Regions from separate parts of the Streptomyces sp. NBC_00250 genome, predicted to be linked through region 1. Evidence: riboswitches for the same ligand, from Rfam matches in the RefSeq annotation. Region 1 holds a riboswitch; each other region holds the start of a gene.
The links. A riboswitch is a leader RNA that binds a small molecule or an ion and turns the genes downstream of it on or off. The one in region 1 is predicted to bind cyclic di-AMP.
Positions count from the first base shown of each region.

Region 1 (6,520 bases):
GGCGCCGGAAGGGCTCCTACGGCTGTCGCCGGAGGGGCTCGCCCACTCGGACGGCCTCGGCCCCGAGCTCTTCTCCCCCTCGGTGCGGGCCGCGATGGCCGCGTACGAGCCGAAGTAGAGGGCGCACATGGACCTGACGCTCCTCTACCGCGGGCCGCTCTCCTCCTGCGATTTCGACTGTCCCTACTGTCCCTTCGCCAAGCGCCGGGACAGCGGGGAGCAGCTGCGCGCCGACCGGGCCGCGCTCGAACGGTTCACCGGGTGGGCCGCCGCGCAGACCGGGGACCGGCTGCGGATCCTCTTCACCCCGTGGGGCGAGGGGCTGGTCCGCTCCTGGTACCGGCGGGCGCTCGTCGAGCTGTCCCGCCTCCCGCACGTCGAGCGGGTCGCGATCCAGACCAATCTGAGCTGCCGCACCGACTGGCTGGCGGAAGCGGACCCGGAGAGCGTGGCGCTCTGGTGCACGTACCACCCCGGGCAGACGCCGTACGAGCGCTTCCTCGCCAAGTGCGGGGAGCTGACCGAGCGGGGCGTCCGCTTCAGTGTCGGCGTCGTCGGGCTTGCCGAGCACGCGGAGCACGCCCGGCGGCTGAGGGCCGAACTGCCGCCGCACGTCTACCTCTGGGTGAACGCGGCGGAGGGGCACGCGTACACCGACGCGGAGGCCGCGGAGTGGACGGGGATCGACCCGCTCTTCCCGTACAGCCGTCATCCGCACCGCTCGGCGGGGCTGCCCTGCCGGACCGGGGAGTCGGTGATCTCGGTGGACGGCGAGGGGACGGTGCGGCGCTGCCACTTCGTCAAGGCCGAGCTGGGGAACCTGTACGACGGCTCGTACCGCTCCGCCCTGCGCCCCCGCGCCTGCCCCCTCGCCCTCTGCGACTGCCACATCGGCTACGTCCATCTGGAGACGCTGCCGCTGTACGACGTGTTCGCCGGCGGGGTCCTGGAGCGGATCCCCGCCGTCGTACACGCGCCGGCCGGCCCCGGAACTACAGGGGCATGAGGTCGGGGCGCTTCGCCTCGACGTGGTCGCCGGAGCTCTCGCCCCGCAGTCGGCGCCCGATCCACGGCACGAGGTACTCCTTCGCCCAGTGGATGTCGTCGCGCCGCACCTCCAGCGGGCCGCGCGGGGGGACCGGCGGCCATTCCTGGTCGGGGTCGGCGGGGACCGGCATGCCGAGGACCTGGGCAGCGCGCAGCGCGACCCGGGTGTGGCCCTCGGGCGAGAGGTGCAGCCGGTCGTCGTCCCAGGCGCGCCGGTCCTGGACGGACTTCAGCGACCACAGGTCGAGCACGGGGCACCCGTAGCGGTCGGCGATGGCCCGGACGTGGCCGTTGTAGGTGGCGATCTTGCCGCGCAGGTGCTTGAGGAGGATCACGTCGCGGGTGTCGAAGCCGGTGGTCACCATGACGGTGCCGACGGCGGAGGTCAGGTCGGCGACGGCGCGCTCGAAGCGCTCGGCGACGTCGTCGGGGTCCGTGCCGGGGCGGATGATGTCGTTTCCGCCGGCGCAGAAGGTCACCAGGTCGGGGGCGAGTTCCTTCGCCCGGGGGACCTGTTCCGCCACGATCTGGTCGAGGAGGCGTCCGCGTACGGCCAGGTTGGCGTAGCGGAAGCCGTCGTGCTCCGGCAGCTGGTCGGCGAGCAGCACCGCGAAGCGGTCCGCCCAGCCGACGTACGTCCCGTCGGGCCCGGGGTCTCCGACACCCTCGGTGAAGCTGTCACCGATCGCCGCGTACGACCCGAATGCGTTCTTGTCTCTTGATCTCGAATCGTCTGCCACGGGAGCACATCTTTCCCTTTCGGATGTGACCTACGCGACCGTAAGGAGGGGTTGACGCTGGGTGACATATGCCACCGATAAAGAATTTGCCAAGCCGGAATAGAGCGGGAACACGCCGGAGGCCCGGCACGCGTGCGTGCCGGGCCTCCGAGTGACGACGGGGCGTCAGATGCTCACGCCGTGCGAACGCAGGGCGGAGATCGGGTCGATGTCGGAGCCGTACTCCGGCCCGGTGCGCATCTCGAAGTGCAGGTGCGGTCCGGTGACGTTGCCGGTCGCGCCGGAGAGACCGATCTGCTCTCCGCCGCTCACGGTCTGGCCGGCGGAGACGGAGATCGAGGAGAGGTGGGCGTACTGCGAGAAGGTGCCGTCGGCGTGCTGGATGACGACCTGGTTGCCGTACGCGCCGCCGTCGCCGGCGGAGTAGACGGTGCCGGGGCCGACCGCGACGATCGTGGTGCCGGTGGAGGCCATGAAGTCGACACCGGTGTGGTAGCCGGAGGACCACATCGAGCCCGCGGCGCGGTACGGGGTGGACATGCCGCCGCTGACGGGGGCGAACCAGCCGGAGGCGGAGGTCGCGCCGGCCGAGGAGGAGCCGGACGACTGGGTGCTCGCGGCCGGGGCGGCGGCGCGCTCGCTGCTCCGGGAGGCGCGCGCGGTGTCGCCGTTCTTCGCGGAGCTCTTCGTGGAGGCCTTCGCGGTGCTCTTGGGGGCGGCGGCCTTGGCGGTGCTCTTCGGCGCGGCGGCCTTGGCGGTGCTCTTGGCGCCGAGGGTGAGCTTCATGCCCGGCAGGATGAGCGAGGGGTTCTCGCCGACGACCTGGCGGTTGTCCGCGTACAGCTTCTGCCAGCCACCGGTGAGGTGGTGCTCGGCGGCGATCTTCGACAGGTAGTCGCCCCGCACGACGGAGTACGTCTTCGGCGCGGCCTTCGTGGTGGCGGGCGCGGCCTTGGCGGAGGCGGGGGCCTTCACCTGGGCGGCGGCGGTGACGGCCTGGCCGGGAGCGGTGGCCGGGGCGGCGGCGTGGGCGCCGGTGGCACCGAGGAGCGGGAGGGCGACGACGGCGCCTCCTGTACCGGCGGCGGCGATTCCGCGGGTGAGGCGGTTGGACTTGATGCGGCGGTGCTTACCCTTCGCGGGCATGGCGAATTCCTCTCCGGCGCCTGCGAGGTGAGCTGTCGGGTTCGGACTGGAGATGCCCGGCCGCGTTCTCACGCGGCTTCACCCCAAGCCGTCCTGCGTCGCGGGACCGGCGTACTTCCTGGGTCCCCCGCTCCTGCCACGCATGGGATGAGTGGAATTCCGGACGGTGGCAGGATTCGGCGGTCCGACCGGATTGACGGTGACGCTAGACGAGCGGGGTCTGCGCGAACAAGCCAATGATTTCCAACGGCTTTCCCCGTGCGGCCTTTCACCCGGAATTCCGGTCACCCTCCGTGGATGACGGGCCCTCGATTTCCTTTTTCCGTACGGCAATTGCTCAGGGCCGACGGCCACGATCCGTCACTTCTATGACCCTGCTCACGCGCTCGGGCCCATCTCGCCCGTAAACAGGGCGCGTTATACACAACGCCTCAATTCGGACAGATCCCCCATTCCCGTCCAGGGGGGTGCGCCATCGCGGCCCCACCTGGATGATTGCCCGTGGAACCGATCGCGCATCGGTCATCCGAACGTCGACCATCAGGAGCATCCGTGACGCAGCAGCTGCCGCAGGTCCCGCCCATCGAAGCGAACGAACCCGAGCTGGCCGAGGTCCGCAACTTCCGGGACGTGGGCGGCCTGCCGACGACGGACGGGCGCGCCGTGCACCCCGGCCGCCTCTTCCGCAGCGGCCACCTCGCCCACGCCACCGAGGAGGACGTCGTCTTCCTCGACTCGCTCGGACTGCACACCGTCTTCGACTTCCGGAACCTGGTCGACCGGAAGGTCGAGGGCCAGGACGTGGACCTCCCCGGCGTGCGGAACGTGAACATACCGCTCAGCGATCCGGCCGCGGGCAAGGAGTTCTGGAAGCTGGTCCGCGAGGGCGACATCGAGCAGCTGCGGGAGCTCCTCGGCGACGGCAAGGCCGCGACCCGAATGTCCGACTCGTACCGGAAGATGATTGTCGAGCGGACCGAGGAGCACAGCCGGGTCCTGCACTCCATGGCGGAGGACAGCCTCCCCGCCCTGATGCACTGCGCGGCCGGCAAGGACCGCGCCGGGCTGTCCATCGCGATCACCCTGCTCGCCCTCGGGGTCGAGCGGGAGGCGATCGAGGCCGACTACGTGAAGTCGAACGCCCCGCACCGCCGCTACAAGGTGCGCCGCAGCTCCACCGACCCGGACGCGATGTCGCCCGAGGTGATGGAGCTGCTGAGCCCGCTGTTCGACGCGCGGGTGGAGTACCTGCGGGGCGCCTTCGAGACGATCGAGGCGACCTGGGGCTCGGTGGACGCCTACCTCACGGAGGGCCTGAAGCTCTCTCCGGAGACCCGCGAGCGCCTGCGGGAGCGTCTCCTCACCGAGGCGTGAGCGGGATCTACTGGTTCTGCCCGCCCAGCATGAAGAGCAGGTAGAGGAAGCCGGCGAAGAGGTGGCCGGCGACCAGATAGGCGAAGAGGCGGAGGACGAGACCCTTGGGGAACTTGCCTTCCCCGCGCTCCTCGCCAGTGACGGTTCGTGACTTCTCGGACATCTCGGTCTCTTTCCTGGAAGAGGCGGGCAGGGTCAGCGCCGGTGCGGGGTCCCGTCGCCGAGGCACAGCTCGGCGACGGGACTCTGCATCAGGGTGTGGACGAAGAGGAGCTCGGCCCCACCGGGGGTCGCGGCCCCGATCCGGTGCGGGGTGAGCGAGTCGAAGTGCGCACTGTCCCCGGGGTCGAGGACATGGACGGCCTCGCCGAGCGAGAGCCGCACCCGGCCCTCCAGGACGTGGATCCACTCCTCGCCCGGGTGGACGCGCACGATGTCGGCCCGGGTGGCGTACGGCACGTGGACCCGCAGGCACTGCAGGGCGCGTCCGGCGCCGCCCACCTGGCGGTAGATCCAGCCGTCGGCCTCGACGGGTTCGGAGCGGCCGGCCCGGACGACGGGGTCGCGCTCGGACAGCGTCTCGCCGAGGAGCTCGGAGACCGTCGTACCGTAGATGCGGGCGAGAGCGAGCAGCATCGGAAGCGAAGGCTGCCGGTTCCCCGTCTCCAGACGCGAGAGGTGGGCCGGCGAGAGGCCGGCCCGCTGGGCGGCGGCCTCCAGGGTGAGCCCCCTGCGGCGGCGCAGGGCCCGCAGCTGCGGGGCGACGTCGGGCAGGGCGTCGGAGGTCGCGAGGTCGGGCGGGACGCCCGGGGTGGCGGGGTCCGGGGAGGCTTCCCCGGGGACGTGGTCCATGCGTCCATTCCGCCAGGAACATGCCTCTGAGGCAAGTTTCTTGCCTCAGAGGCAAAAGTTCGGCTCCGGCCCGGTCAGCGCTGCGCGACCGCCTGCTTGACCAGGGTCTTCCCGAAGTCCCACATCAGCCCGCCACCACCGTGGGCCTCGTCCATGACCGCCGTGAAGGCGGTGACGAACCGGTCCACGTCGGCCTCGTCGATGACCAGCGGCGGGATCAGCTTGATCACCTCCAGATGGTCCCCGGAGACCTGGGTGAGGATCCGGTGCCGCTGGAGCAGCGGGACGACGACCATCTGGGCGAAGAGGCCCTTGCGGGCCGCCTGGAGCATCGTCCAGCGCCCGCGCAGCCCCAGCGAGGACGGCCGGCCGAACTCGATCCCGATCATCAGCCCGCGCCCGCGGATCTCGTGGAGCAGCTCGTACCGGGGCACGAGCTCCCTGAGACGCCCGGAGAGCAGGTCGCCGATCCGGCGGGCGTGCGCGACCGTCCCCTCGTCCTCCATGACCGAGAGGACGGCGAGCCCGGCCGCCATGGCCTGCGCGTTGGATCCGAAGCTCGCCGAGTGGACCAGGACCCGGTCCATCGACGAATACACCTTCTTGAAGATCCAGTCCTTGCCGAGGGTGGCGCCGACCGGCACGTAGCCGCCGGAGAGCGCCTTGGCGACACAGACGAGATCCGGTTCGACCCCTTCCTCGTGCTGGTACGCGTAGAAGTCGCCGGTCCTGCCGAGGCCGGTCTGCACCTCGTCGGCGATGAGCAGCGCGCCGTGCCGGTGGAGCAGCTCCTGGGCGGCGCGCAGAAAGCCCGGCGGGGCCGCGTGGACGCCCTTGCCCTGAATGGGTTCGACGACGAAGGCGGCCACGTCGCCCTTGCGCAGCTCCCGCTCCAGGGCGTCGAGGTCGCCGAGCCCGATCGCCGTGTCGGGCAGCAGCGGCGCGAAGCCGTCCCGGAAACCGTTCTCGCCGTTGACGGAGAGGGAGCCGGTGGTGAGCCCGTGGAAGGCGTGGGTGCAGTAGACGACCCTGGGTCGCCCGGTGGCGTACCGGGCGAACTTGAGGGCGGTCTCCACGGCCTCCGTGCCGCTGTTGCCGAAGAAGACCCGGTCGAGGTGCGGGCTGTGGGTGAGCAGCCGCTCGGCGAGGAGTCCGGGCAGCGGCTGGCAGTCGAAGCGGGTGAGGTCGGCGAGCTGGGCGTCCAGCACGTCGTGGAGGGCCTTGCGGACGACGGGGTGGTGCCGTCCGAGGCCCATCACGCCGAAGCCGGCGAGCATGTCGAGGTGGTCGACGCCGTCGGCGTCCCAGAAGTGGGCGCCCTCGGCCCGCTCGTACACCTTGTCGAAGCCGATGGTGTGGAG
Region 1 is NZ_CP108088.1:1,771,987-1,778,506, forward strand. It holds gene OG259_RS07925 (STM4012 family radical SAM protein) at 1-118, shown strand, start outside; gene OG259_RS07930 (STM4011 family radical SAM protein) at 128-1,006, shown strand; gene OG259_RS07935 (SGNH/GDSL hydrolase family protein) at 993-1,787, opposite strand; gene OG259_RS07940 (LysM peptidoglycan-binding domain-containing M23 family metallopeptidase) at 1,953-2,933, opposite strand; cyclic di-AMP (ydaO/yuaA leader) riboswitch at 2,938-3,097, opposite strand; gene OG259_RS07945 (tyrosine-protein phosphatase) at 3,486-4,307, shown strand; gene OG259_RS07950 (DUF6126 family protein) at 4,315-4,470, opposite strand; gene OG259_RS07955 (helix-turn-helix domain-containing protein) at 4,503-5,159, opposite strand; gene OG259_RS07960 (aspartate aminotransferase family protein) at 5,234-6,520, opposite strand, start outside.

Region 2 (6,520 bases), 5.9 Mb from region 1:
CGATCGACGAGACGTCGGCCAACGACGTCATCGCCCAGTTCCTCTACCTGGACCACGCGGCACCGGACCAGGACGTCTCGCTCTACATCAACTCCCCCGGCGGTTCGATCAGCGCCATGACCGCGATCTACGACACGATCCGCTCGCTCCACTGCGACGTGGAGACCACCTGCCTCGGCCAGGCCGCGTCCACCGCCGCCGTCCTGCTCGCCGCCGGCACCCCGGGCAAGCGCATGGTCCTGCCCGGCGCCCGGATCACCCTCCAGCAGCCGACCGTGGACGAGCCGGTACAGGGCCAGCTGAGCGACCTCGACCTCCAGGCCCGCGAGATCCTCCGGCTGCGCGCCCTGGTGGCCGGGATGCTCACCGAGCACACGGGGCAGGACCGGGAGCGCATCGACGCCGACCTCGACCGCCTCACCGTCCTGGACGCGTCGGCGGCGGTCTCGTACGGCCTGGTGGACCACGTGATCACGAACCGGCGCTCGGGCGCCGGCGGCACGGCGGGGTGAGCCGACCATGGTCCCCGAGCTGCCGCCGCTGCCCGCGCTGACACGCGCCGAGGGTGAACTCGTCGACGCCTACCTCGAAGTCGTCGACCTCCTCGGGAAGATCAATCCATCCAGAGGCGCGCATACCTATGGAGCACTTCGCGCCGCACAAGCCCTGGTGGGGCGGGCGGAGGCGCTCCTCCAGGCCCTGACACTCATGCATATGCGGGGCGAGAGCGAGGTGCACGCGGACACGTTGGCGCGCGCCCTCAGGGTGTTGGACGGGGAGCGCAGAGCACACCGCGTCACCGTCCCGCGAACTCGGGCGAGTTGACATTTCCGCGTGTCGTGTCGAGGCCCGGACGGCCGACACGCGCCGCAGAATCGCTCCCCCGTTCGGCGTAGTTGACGAGTCGACAAATGTGTCGGACGAGTTGCGCAACAGATGTACGCATCTGGCGGAATGGGACGTTCCGCCGCTGGTGCGAGGCTCATAGGCCAAACCTCCGAAGATCACAAAGGCTGTCTGTCCACCCGAACGGATCAGTCGTGAGGAGCCTCACATATCGCCGTTTCAGCTCGGATTTCGACCTTGGTGTGGGTCAAGATCCCTGTCGACGACAAGCCCCCGCCACCACGGCGGGGCGGTCCGGGCGGACGCCGAGTCCTGCCGCTGTCCCGGACGTCTGGTCGACAGGATTGGATCGGCAGGAGTGGAGGACCCGATTTTTACGGGACGTACGCGCTGCTTCGGCAGCGGGGCCGTCCCTTGGGGTGAAGCCGCGTCAGCGGCCGGGCATCTTCGCCAGCCCGAACCCGACAGGTCATCCTTCGCAGGCGGCTGACGAAGGGTTGCGCATGACCGCGCAGATGCACGTCCCGTCCCTGCTGTCCCGGGCCGGAGCCGTCTCGGCTCTCACCCTCGCCGCCGTCGGCGGCACGTTGTTCGCACCCGGTGCGGCGACGGAGGCCCAGGCAGCCACCACGCACGCGAACAAGGCACTGAGCGTCGCCGCGTCCAAGAAGGGAGCTCCGTACCGGTACGGGAGCACCGGACCCACGAGGTTCGACTGCTCCGGTCTGACGCTCTACGCGTACAAGAAGGCGGGCAAGTCGCTGCCCCGCACCGCGCAGCAGCAGTACAACAAGACCCGGCACATCTCCGCCTCCACCAGGCAGAAGGGGGACCTGGTCTTCTTCCACTCCGGCGGGAGGGTCTACCACGTGGGCATCTACGCCGGCAACGGCAAGGTCTGGCACTCGCCCAAGACGGGCTCCTGGGTGAAGCTCGACAGGATCTGGTCGTCGAAGGTCTACTACGGCCGCGTCCGCTGATCAGGCAGCGGTAGCGGTTCGTCCGTGAGGGGTGCGGTGGCGCCGCCGTACCCCTGACCGACAGGACAGGAGACCCCTAGCAGCTGGCCACGGGGGCGACCGTCCACGGAAGAGTGATCCAGACCGTCTTGCCGCCGTCGTCGGTCGGTGCGACGGACAGCCGACCCCCGGCCTCCGCCGCCAGGACGCGAATGATGACCATGCCCCGCCCGTTGTCCTGCTGGACGGCCGCCGGGAGGCGCCGCGGCCGGCGCGGATGGCTGTCGGTGACGCCGATGCGGAGCCGTTCCTCCCGCTCCAGACGCACGTCGACCGTGAAGGTGGGCGACTGGCCGAGGGTGTGCAGGACGGCGTTGGTGGCGAGTTCGGAGACGATCAGACGGATCGCGTCCGCGATCTCCGCGGCATCGTCGAGGCCCCAGCCGGTGAGGACGTCCGCGACGTACCGGCGGGCCGTGGGGACCGAGGCGGGATCGCTCGGCAGGGTGACGGATGCTTCCTGGTGATCTGCCATGGCGACGCTGTCCCTTTCCCGCCGGGGCGGCTGCCCCGGATTGCGCTTCGCGTCAGAGTGCCACCGATCGTGCCGCGCCGGGCGGCGTTCCACCAAGATATGTCCCCATCTGTCGCCCGAAGCGGTGAACTCTGGGGTTCCCAAACGCTCTTGGGCGTCTCGTCAGTCCTGCCGGCCGGCCGGCGCCGTGCGCAGAATCGTCGCCACCGCACGCTCGATCTGCGCGTCCGTCAGATCGGCGCGGGCGGTGAGCCGGAGCCGCGAGATGCCGTCGGGTACGGACGGCGGCCGGAAGCAGCCGACCGCCAGGCCCTGTTCGCGGCAGTCCGCCGCCCAGCGCAGCGCCGCCTCCGGGGAGGGCGCGCGCACCGAGACGACGGCCGCGTCGGGCCGCGCGGCCGTGAGGCCGGCCTCCGTGAGCAGGCGGTACAGCGTGGTCGCGACGGTACGGGCCCGCTCGGCGAGGCCGGCCTCGGCCCTGATCAGGCGCAGGCTCGCGAGCGCGCCGCCCGCGGCGGCCGGGGCGAGCCCGGTGTCGAAGATGAAGGTGCGGGCCGCGTTCACCAGGTGCTCGATCACCCGGGCGGGGCCGAGGACGGCACCGCCCTGGCTGCCGAGGGACTTGGAGAGGGTCAGCGTGGCGACGACGTCCTCGTCACCCGCGAGTCCGGCCTCGTGGAGGGCGCCCCGGCCGCCTTCGCCGAGGACGCCGAAGCCATGGGCGTCGTCCACGACGAGTCCGGCGCCGTGCGCGCGGCAGGCCGTGGCCAGCTCCGGCAGCGGGGCCTTGTCGCCGTCGACGGAGAAGACGGAGTCGCTGACGACCAGGGCCCGGCGCCCGGGATGGGCGTCCAGGGTCTTGCGTACGGCCTCGGGGTCGGTGTGCGGTACGACGGCCGTCTCGGCGCGCGCGAGGCGGCAGCCGTCCACGATCGAGGCGTGGTTCGAGGCGTCGGAGACGATCAGGGAGTCCCGGCCGCCGAGCGCGGTGAGCGCGGCCAGGTTGGCGGTGTAGCCGGAGGAGAAGACGAGGGCCGCCTCGAATCCGCAGTAATCGGCGAGCTCGCGCTCCAGCCGGGTGTGCAGCCGGGTGGTGCCGGTGACGAGCCGTGAGCCGGTGGAACCCGCGCCCCAGCTCCTCGCCGCCTCGGCCGCCGCTTCGGTGACCTCAGGACGCCGGGTGAGGCCGAGGTAGTCGTTGCTCGCCAGGTCGAGCAGGTCCGACTCGGCCGCCCGGGGCCGCAGCGTACGGACGAGACCGGCGTCCGCGCGGCGGCGCGCCTCGGCGTCGGTCCAGTCGAACGCGGTCCGGCGCGGGCCCGCGGCCCGTGCGTCGTCGGCCTGTGGCATGCGGCGATCCTTTTGTAGGCAGCGCACAGACCCTAACCAAAGGATGCCGAGGTCGGGATGTGGTCATCCACACACCTCTATCGGGGGCGTTTGTTCGGATCCTCCTTGGCCCGGGGGTGGGCGGTAGGCGAGGATCAACGCTTATGGACCTGCTGAACACGCTGGTGGAGAAGGGGCTGCGGCGCGAGCTGCCGACCCGTGAAGAAGCGCTCGCCGTCCTGGCGACCTCCGACGACGAACTGCTCGATGTGGTGGCGGCGGCCGGCAAGGTGCGCCGTCAGTGGTTCGGGCGGCGGGTGAAGCTCAACTACCTGGTGAACCTGAAGTCGGGGCTCTGCCCCGAGGACTGCTCGTACTGCTCGCAGCGGCTCGGCTCCAAGGCCGAGATCCTCAAGTACACCTGGCTGAAGCCGGACGAGGCCTCCCAGGCCGCCGCCGCGGGTGTCGCGGGCGGGGCGAAGCGGGTCTGCCTGGTGGCGAGCGGTCGCGGTCCGACGGACCGGGACGTGGAGCGCGTCGGCAGGACCATCGAGGCCATCAAGGAGCAGAACGAGGGCATCGAGGTGTGTGCCTGCCTCGGTCTGCTCTCGGACGGACAGGCGGAGCGGCTGCGGGACGCCGGCGCCGACGCGTACAACCACAACCTGAACACGTCCGAGGCGACGTACGAGGGGATCACCAAGACCCACACCTACGCCGACCGGGTGGACACCGTGCAGAAGGCGCACGCCGCCGGTCTGTCGGCCTGCTCGGGTCTGATCGCGGGCATGGGCGAGACCGACGAGGACCTCGTCGACGTCGTCTACGCGCTGCGCGAGCTCGACTCCGACTCGGTACCGGTCAACTTCCTCATTCCCTTCGAGGGCACCCCGCTCGCCAAGGAGTGGAACCTCACCCCGCAGCGCTGCCTGCGGATCCTCGCGATGGTGCGGTTCGTCTGCCCCGACGTCGAGGTACGGATCGCCGGCGGCCGTGAGGTGCACCTGCGCTCGATGCAGCCGCTCGCGCTGAACATCGCGAACTCGATCTTCCTCGGCGACTACCTGACGAGCGAGGGCCAGGCCGGCCAGGCCGACCTGGACATGATCGCGGACGCGGGCTTCGAGGTGGAGGGCGCGGGCACGACCACGCTCCCGAAGCACCGTGCGGACGCGCTCGCCGCGGCGGGCGGCGGCTGCGGTTCCCAGGCGTCGGCGGGCTGCGGCTCGCACGACGCGGCGGAGGGTGCGGGCTGCGGTTCGCACGCCGAGGCGGGCGGCGGCTGCGGTCCGTGCGGGGGCCACGCGCCGGTCGCCGCCGACGAGACGGAGGCCGCGGCGAACCAGGCGCGGACCGACCTGGTCGCCGTGCGCCGCCGGGGCGCGGGCACGGACCTCGCGCCGAACGCGTGACGGCCGTGCGCAACGACGAACTGATCGCCCTCGACCGGGCCCACGTCTGGCATCCGTACGGCCCCATGCCGGGCCGTACGGATCCGCTGGTCGTCGAGTCCGCGTCCGGGGTGCGCCTCCGTCTCGCCGAACCCTCCGAGGGGCAGGCCGAGTTGATCGACGGCATGTCCTCCTGGTGGTCCGCGGTCCACGGCTACAACCACCCCGTGCTCAACGAGGCGGTGCGCGGCCAGCTGGACCGGATGAGCCACGTCATGTTCGGCGGGCTCACCCATGAGCCGGCCGTCCGGCTCGCCGCCCGGCTCGTCGAGATCACCCCCGAGCCGCTGCGGCACGTCTTCCTCAGCGACTCGGGGTCGGTCTCCGTCGAGGTGGCGGTGAAGATGTGCCTGCAGTACTGGCGTTCGCTGGGCCGCCCCGAGAAGAGCCGCATGTTCACCTGGCGCGGCGGCTACCACGGGGACACCTGGCAGCCGATGTCGGTGTGCGACCCCGACGGCGGGATGCACGAGCTGTGGACCGGAGTGCTCCAGCCCCAGGTGTTCGTGGACGCCCCGCCGGCGGCGTACGAGGAGTCGTACGCCGAACTCCTGCGGACCGAGATCGGGAAGCACGCGCACGAACTGGCCGCCGTGATCGTGGAGCCGGTGGTGCAGGGCGCGGGCGGGATGCGCTTCCACGACGCCGAGTACCTGCGGGTGCTGCGCGAGGCCTGCGACGCGCACGACGTGCTGCTCGTCTTCGACGAGATCGCCACGGGGTTCGGGCGTACGGGAACGCTGTTCGCCGCCGACCAGGTGGGGGTCTCCCCCGATGTGATGTGCCTGGGCAAGGCGCTGACCGGCGGCTATCTGTCGATGGCGGCCACGCTCTGCACGAGCCGGGTCGCGGACGGGATCTCGCAGGGCGAGGTCCCGGTCCTGGCCCACGGGCCGACCTTCATGGGCAACCCGCTGGCCTCCGCGGTGGCCCTCGCCTCGATCGACCTGCTGCTCTCCCAGGACTGGCGGGTCGAGGTCAAGCGGATCGAGGCAGGACTGCGGGAGGGGCTCGCCCCGGCCGCCGACCTGCCGGGCGTCCGCGAGGTGCGGGTGCTCGGCGCCATCGGCGTCGTCCAGCTGGACCACCCGGTCGACATGGCGGCGGCCACGCGCGCCGCGGTCCGGGCGGGCGTGTGGGTACGCCCGTTCCGCGACCTGATCTACACGATGCCGCCGTACGTGACGGGCGACGAGGACCTGGCCCGGATCTGCGCCGCGGTGTGCGCGGCGGCGGCCGCGGGCTGATCGGAAGAGCGGGGAGAACAGTGGGAATCATCGTCGTCAGCGGTACGGGCACGGAGATCGGCAAGACCGTCGTCACGGCCGCCGTCGCCGCGATCGCCACGGCCGCCGGCCGGTCGGTCGCCGTCCTGAAGCCCGCGCAGACCGGTGTCGGGC
Region 2 is NZ_CP108088.1:7,661,361-7,667,880, reverse strand. It holds gene OG259_RS34805 (ATP-dependent Clp protease proteolytic subunit) at 1-512, shown strand, start outside; gene OG259_RS34800 (hypothetical protein) at 520-825, shown strand; cyclic di-AMP (ydaO/yuaA leader) riboswitch at 1,225-1,346, shown strand; gene OG259_RS34795 (C40 family peptidase) at 1,350-1,826, shown strand; gene OG259_RS34790 (ATP-binding protein) at 1,903-2,340, opposite strand; gene OG259_RS34785 (8-amino-7-oxononanoate synthase) at 2,503-3,690, opposite strand; gene bioB (biotin synthase BioB) at 3,834-5,081, shown strand; gene OG259_RS34775 (adenosylmethionine--8-amino-7-oxononanoate transaminase) at 5,087-6,367, shown strand; gene bioD (dethiobiotin synthase) at 6,388-6,520, shown strand, end outside.
Region 2: linked by a shared signal. The riboswitch ahead of OG259_RS34795 (C40 family peptidase) and the one ahead of OG259_RS07940 (LysM peptidoglycan-binding domain-containing M23 family metallopeptidase) in region 1 are both predicted to bind cyclic di-AMP.

Region 3 (6,520 bases), 2.7 Mb from region 1:
GGAGAGCGCGAAGGCCGCCGCGGTCCTGCTGCTCTTCCTCTTCCGCAGGAAGCACTTCGGCGGGCTCGTCGACGGCGTGGTGGTCGCCGGGTTCACCGCGACCGGCTTCGCCTTCACGGAGAACATCCTCTACCTCGGCAACGCCTTCGGCGAGGACCAGGAGTTCGGCTCCACCGGCCTCGGCTCGGTGACCGCCGCGACCTTCTTCGTCCGGGTCGTGATGTCGCCGTTCGCGCATCCGCTCTTCACCGTGCTCACCGGCATCGGCTTCGGCCTCGCCGCCCTCGCACCGCGCGGCAGGCGACTCCGCCGGGTGCTGCTGCCGCTCGCCGGGCTGCTGCTCGCCATGACCCTGCACGCCGCGTGGAACGGCTCGGCCACCTTCGGCGGCCCGCTGGCCTTCTACGCGGTGTACGGAGCGCTGATGGTCCCGGCCTTCGGCCTGCTGACCTGGCTCGCGGTGTGGAGCCGGCAGCGCGAGCTGCGCACGATATCCGGCGAGCTCCCGGCGTACGCGGCGGCCGGCTGGATCTCCCCCGCCGAGCCGCTCGCGCTCGCCTCGATGCGCGCCCGCCAGCTGGCCCGCTCCTTCGCCGCCCGTACGTACGGCCCGCCGGCCGCGCGGACCGTCGGCGAGTACGAGTCGTTCGCGACGACCCTCGCGTTCCTGCGGGACCGGGCCCGGCGCGGCACGGCCGGGCCCGACTTCCCGGTCCGGGAGCAGGAGTTGCTCCACCACCTGTGGCAGCGCCGGGAGGTCGCCTCTCCCGCCCTCACGTACGCGGCACGGGCGACGGGCCAGGTGTGGGCGCCGCCGCAGTACCTGGACTACGACGGCTTCAACCCGTACCGGCGTTAGATCGTGTCCGGAAAGCAGCGGGCCGGGCGGGACTTTCCGGACACGACACCCCCTAGGCGGCCGACGCCTCCGTGAGGAGGGTCAGCTCCGCCTCCGTGAGCGTGAGCTCGGCCGCCGCGACGAGCGCCGGGACCTGCTCGACCGTGCGCGCCGAGGCGATCGGGGCGACCACGGTCGGGCGGGAGGCGAGCCAGGCGAGGGCGACGGAGGCGAGTTCCGCGCCGTGCGCCTCGGCGACGGTGTCGAGGGCGGAGAGCACGGCCCGGCCCCGCTCGGTGTCCAGGTGCCCGCCGGCCCCGGAGGCACGGGCGCTGTCGACGGTGGTGCCGGGGCGGTACTTGCCTGTGAGGAAGCCGGAGGCGAGGCCGTAGTACGGGACGGCGGAGAGCCCGGCCCGCTCGACGGTCTCCAGGAGGGGGCCCTCGTAGGTGTCCCGGGAGACCAGGTTGTAGTGCGGCTGGAGGGCCACGTAACGGGCGAGGCCCTCGGACTCGGCGAAGTCGAGGGAGGCGCGCAGCCGCTCCGGGGAGATGTTGGAGGCGGCGACGGCCCGCACCTTGCCGTCCTTCACCAGCTGGTCGAGGGCGGTGACGATCTCTTCGACCGGGACGGACTCGTCGTCGAAGTGCGTGTAGTAGAGGTCTATGTAGTCAGTGCCGAGGCGGCGCAGGGACTCCTCGGCGCCCGCCTTGATGGTGGTGGCGGACAGCCCCTTGAAGTGGGGGTGGGCGCCGACCTTGGTGGCCACGACGACGTCGGCGCGGTTGCCGCGCGAGGCGAGCCAGCGGCCGATGACGGTCTCGGACTCGCCGCCCTCGTTGCCCTCGGCCCAGGCGGAGTAGACGTCGGCGGAGTCGACGAAGTTGCCGCCTGCGGCGGTGTACGCGTCGAGGACGGCGAAGGACTGCGACTCGTCGGCGGTCCAGCCGAAGACGTTGCCGCCCAGGGCGAGCGGGAAGACGTGCAGGTCGGAGCTGCCCAGCGGGCGGAGAGTGGTCATGGCCGACACAACCGTCCGCACCGCCGGGCCTATTCCGTCACGTCACGGGGACGAGCGGCGGTGTCAGAGGCTGAGGCCCTTGGAGCGGAGCCACTCCGCCGGGTCGAGGCCGGAGCCGCCGGGCGTGTGGACCTCCATGTGGAGGTGGGCGCCGGTGACGTTGCCGGTGGCGCCGACGCGGCCGATCGTCTCGCCGGTGCCCACGGTCTGGCCAGCGGAGACCGTCATGGACGACATGTGGGCGTACCAGATCTCGGTGCCGTCCTCCAGCTCCAGGACGACCCGGTAGCCGTACGAGCCGGACCAGCCGGCCGACTTGACGGTGCCGCCGTGGACCGCCTTGAGCGGGGTGCCGGTGGGGGCGGCGAAGTCGAGGCCGGTGTGGTAGCCGGAGGACCACATCGAGCCGGACTGCATGTAGGTGGCGCTGAGGCTGTACGAGGAGAGCGGCAGCGTGTAGCTCGCGGCGAGCTTGGCGAGGCGCTCGGCCTCGGCCGCCGCTTCGGCCTTCGCCTTGGCCTCGGCTTCCGCCTTCGCCTTGGCTTCCGCCTCGGCCTTGGCCTTCGCCTCGGCGGCCGCCTTCTCCGCGGCGTCGGCCTTGGCCGCGGCCTCCGCGGCCGCCTTCTCGGCCGCCGCCTCCTCCGCCGCGGCCTTGTCGGCGGCGTCGGCGGAGGCCTGCTGCTGCTCGGCCTGCTGGAGGATGCGGGCGCGCAGGGCCTCGCCGGCGTTGCCGGTCGCGGCCTTGGTGGCCTGACCGTCCCGGCTGACCAGGGATGCCTGCGTGACCTGCGTGGCCTTCGTGCCCTGTTCGTCGTCGGCGGTGGCGTACGTGGCGACGGTGAGCGGGTTCGGGTTGGCGCGGGCCGCGGTGACCGTCTCGTGGGACTCCTCGGGGAGGAGGTCACCGACACCGGGGAGGTCGTGGGCGTCCGGCAGGTGGAGGTCCGCGAGGTCGGGAAGGTCCGGGAGCGAAATGGCGACCGGGGGCTTCTCCTGCGCGGTGGCGAGGCCGCCGGCGCCGACGGCCGCGATCACACCGACACCGAGGACGGTGGAGGAACGGGCGAAGTTGGAGCGCTGCTTGACGACACGGTGCCGGCCGCCGGAGCGGCTCTCGGCGCGGAGGGAGCCCTCGGTGGGGTTCCACTCGGTGTCCGGGGCGGCAGGACCCGCACCACCACCGAAGGCATCGAAGGGGGCTTCGGGTGCGGGAGTGTTGGACGCCACGGGGGCGCGCTCCTTTCCTTCCTTCTCGCCTACCGGGTTAGCTGACGGGTTCGGAGCAGGAAGGTCTCCTACGGGCTCGTCGCACAGGTGCGAAGGGCCCGATTCACCCCAAGTAGTGGTTCCCCGGTTCCTTTTCAGGATTCGGCGCGTGCGCACGGTGCCGCCTCTTGCGACGGCTGGGACGACCGCGCTGCGTTATCGAACGTTAATAGACAGGGGGTGCCGATTCCAAGCTGTTCCTCTTGATCATTCATTGAATTGAGGGGGAATGGCCCGAGTTGACCCCCCTTCAGCAAGGAGTGCCGAAACCCTCGCGATCTGACGTTATGTCAATTGTTATCGCAGTGACACCTCGCGACTACGGCCGGTGACCGGGCTCGCCCCGCGGCGCTCCCGGCCCGCCCGGCGGCACCACCGGCATCGTCCGCCGCCGCTCCGGCTGCCCCGCCGCCGGACGGCTCAGCGCGAGCAGCGCCATGTCGTCCGTCGACCCGCCGCCCGTGTGCAGCCGTACGTCGTCCACGAGGGCGTCGAGCAGTTCCTCGGGCCCCGGGAAGATCGCTCCCGCCAGCCGCCCCCCCCGGGTCGTAGAAGACGCCCGCCGGGTTCCGCGCCTCCGAGAGGCCGTCGGTGTAGAAGAGCAGCGTCGCGCCCGGCGGATACGGCCGCGCCTCGGCCCGGTCCGGCCACGACGCCAGCTCGCCCATGCCGAGCGGCAGCGCCGGCTCACCCGGCTCCAGCGTGTCGAGACGCCCGTCCGCGTACAGCATCAGCGGGGGCGGATGCCCGCGGTTGACGACCCGTACGAAACCGTCGAAGGTGCCGCCCCCGTCGCCGCGCGGGATCTCGGCCAGCACGGCCGTGGTGAACCCCTCGAAGGCGTCGAGCCCGTGCCGGCGGGTGCCCTCCCGGGCGAGGGCCCGTTCGAGGCGCTGCGCCACGCCCTCCAGGGTCCGCTCCTGCTCGGCCGCCTCCCGGAACGCCCCGATGACGATGGCGACGGCCTCGACCGCGTCCATCCCCTTGCCCCGGACGTCGCCGACCACCAACCGCACCCCGTAAGGGGTGTCCTGGACGGCGAACAGGTCACCGCCGATGAACGCGTCCGCCTGCGCCGCCTCGTAACGGGCCGCGCACTGCAGCCCGCCGATCCGCTCGTCGGGCATCGGAAGGACCGCCTTCTGCGCGGTCTCCGCGATGACCCGCGCCGAGGCCAGCCGCTCGCCGCTGCGGCGCACGACCCGGTTGATGAGCAGCGCGAGCGCGGAGACCGTGAAAACGGTCAGGGTCTCCGTCAGGGACGGGATGTCGGAGATCGTCCTGTTGTAGAGGTGCAGCCCGACGGAGGCCAGGACGGCGGCGAGCCCGGCGAGGAGCGTGATGAGGGTGGAGAAGAAGGGCGCGGCGATCAGCGGGGCGGCGGAGAAGAGCGGCGCCGCCGTATAGGTGGCCGGTGTCAGCAGGTCGAAGAAGACACCGCCCAGGATGATCAGCGGCGGCAGGGCGCGGATGAACCTCCGGGCGCCCCCGTAAGGGCGACGGCCGTTCCCGCCCCGCCGCTCGCCGCCCACTCCTAGGGGGTGCCCCACCTGTGCTCTCCTGCCCGGTCCGTACCCGGCCGCGGCCCGTACCGCGCCCTCCCAGGGTCGCCGCCGCCGAACGGGGCGGCGACTCCCACGGGGCCGACTGGCGTACGGAGCGGGGCCGGGCCGGATCGGGGGGCACGCGCGCGGAGGAGCGCCGGAGCGAGCAGGGGGCTCAGTCCGTGGCAGCCCCCTCGGACAGCCGCCCTCCCCTCGCCAGCAGCGCCATCGCGGCCGCGCACACCAGCCCCACCGCGCACAGCGCGAGCCACGGCACCGCCGACCACCCGGTCACGTCGAGCAGCGCGCCCGTCCCCAGGTTCCCGAGGGTGATCCCGATCCCGCACACCGTGTTGTAGAGCCCGTAGTGGGTGGCCACCCAGCGCCCCCGGGACAGGGCGACGACGGTGTCCATCTCGTACGGGTAGAGCACCGCGTTCGCGACGGCCAGGACCGCCGCGCACAGCAGCAGCCCCACCAGCCCCCGGCCGAGGACGGCCGGGAGCAGGAAGGCCCCGCCCATCAGGGCGAGCCCGAGGACCAGACACCGCTCCCGGCTCAGCCGCCGCTTGCACCAGGCGGTGATCCGCAGCTGCCCGGCCAGCGCGACCAGGGCGGAGACGACGAAGAGCGCCGTCGTGGGCCCCGTGCCGCCCGCGGCGAGCGGCAGCGCCAGATAGACCTGGAAGGACAGCACGTACGAGCCGGTCATCGCGAGCGAGAAGAACCAGAAGGTGCGGTGGGAGAGCACCGTACGGAACTGCCCGCGCTCCTCCTTCCCCCTGGCGGCGGCCCCCGAGGTGGGCATGTACCGGAGCTGTACGAGGGTCAGCCCGGCGAACAGCACCGCCGCCACCACACACGTCAGCCGGAACGACACCCCTGTCAGGGCCACCCCGACGAGCGGCCCGAGCAGGATGCCCGCCTGGTAGTAGACGTTGAACAGCGCGAAGGCCTCGACCCGTCGCTCCTCCCCCGCCTCCGCCGCGAGGCAGGCCCGTACGGCGGGGTTGAACAGCGCCCCCGCGAGGCCGGTCGCCAGCGAGGCGGCGATCAGCATCGGCAGCGACTGCGCGAACGCCAGCGCCCCGAAGCCGACCGTCCGCAGCGCGCAGCCCGCCACGATGAGCGGCTTGAAGCCGAGCCGGTCGGCGAGCGCCCCGCCGACGAGGAACATGCCCTGCTGCGAGAGGTTCCGGGCGCCGAGGACGAGCCCGACCGCCCAGGCCGCCATGCCGAGCCCGTCCGCGAGGTGCGCGGCCAGGTACGGCATGAGCATGTAGAAGCCGAGGTTGATGGTGAGCTGGTTGAGGAAGAGGAGCCGTACGGCCGGTTCGAAGCTACGGCTCTGCTTCCAGACGCCTCCCTCGGGAGGCGCCGCCGTCGTGGTCAACGCGCCGACCCCGTCCGGTCGATGACCTTGCGGGTCCAGCCGCTGACCGTGTCGGCGGAGACGTACCCGGCCGGATCCTCCCGTACGGGCCCGTCGAGGAGGCCGTGGGCCGCGCAGAACTCGTCGTTGAAGACGGTGTCGAAGTACCGCTGCGGCCCGTCGGGGAAGACGGCCGCGATCCGTGTCCCGCGCGGCCGGGTGCGGGCCAGCCATCCGGCGACCAGCGCGACCGCGCCCACGCTCCAGCCGCCCGTCGCGAACTGACGCGAGGCCAGGCGGCGGGCCGCCCGTACCGCCTCCGCGGGGCCCACCCAGTGGATCTCGTCGAAGGCGCCGTGGTCCACGTTGCCCGGGTGGATGGAGGAGCCGAGGCCGCGCATCAGCCGCTCCCCGGCCGGCAGGCCGAAGACGGTGGAGCCGATGGAGTCCACGCCGACGAGTTCGAGGGCGGGGCTGCT
Region 3 is NZ_CP108088.1:4,423,997-4,430,516, forward strand. It holds gene OG259_RS19915 (PrsW family intramembrane metalloprotease) at 1-859, shown strand, start outside; gene OG259_RS19920 (aldo/keto reductase) at 912-1,859, opposite strand; gene OG259_RS19925 (M23 family metallopeptidase) at 1,923-3,086, opposite strand; cyclic di-AMP (ydaO/yuaA leader) riboswitch at 3,098-3,243, opposite strand; partial or broken gene OG259_RS19930 (PP2C family protein-serine/threonine phosphatase) at 3,445-4,675, opposite strand; gene OG259_RS19935 (MFS transporter) at 4,845-6,062, opposite strand; gene OG259_RS19940 (PLP-dependent cysteine synthase family protein) at 6,059-6,520, opposite strand, start outside.
Region 3: linked by a shared signal. The riboswitch ahead of OG259_RS19925 (M23 family metallopeptidase) and the one ahead of OG259_RS07940 (LysM peptidoglycan-binding domain-containing M23 family metallopeptidase) in region 1 are both predicted to bind cyclic di-AMP.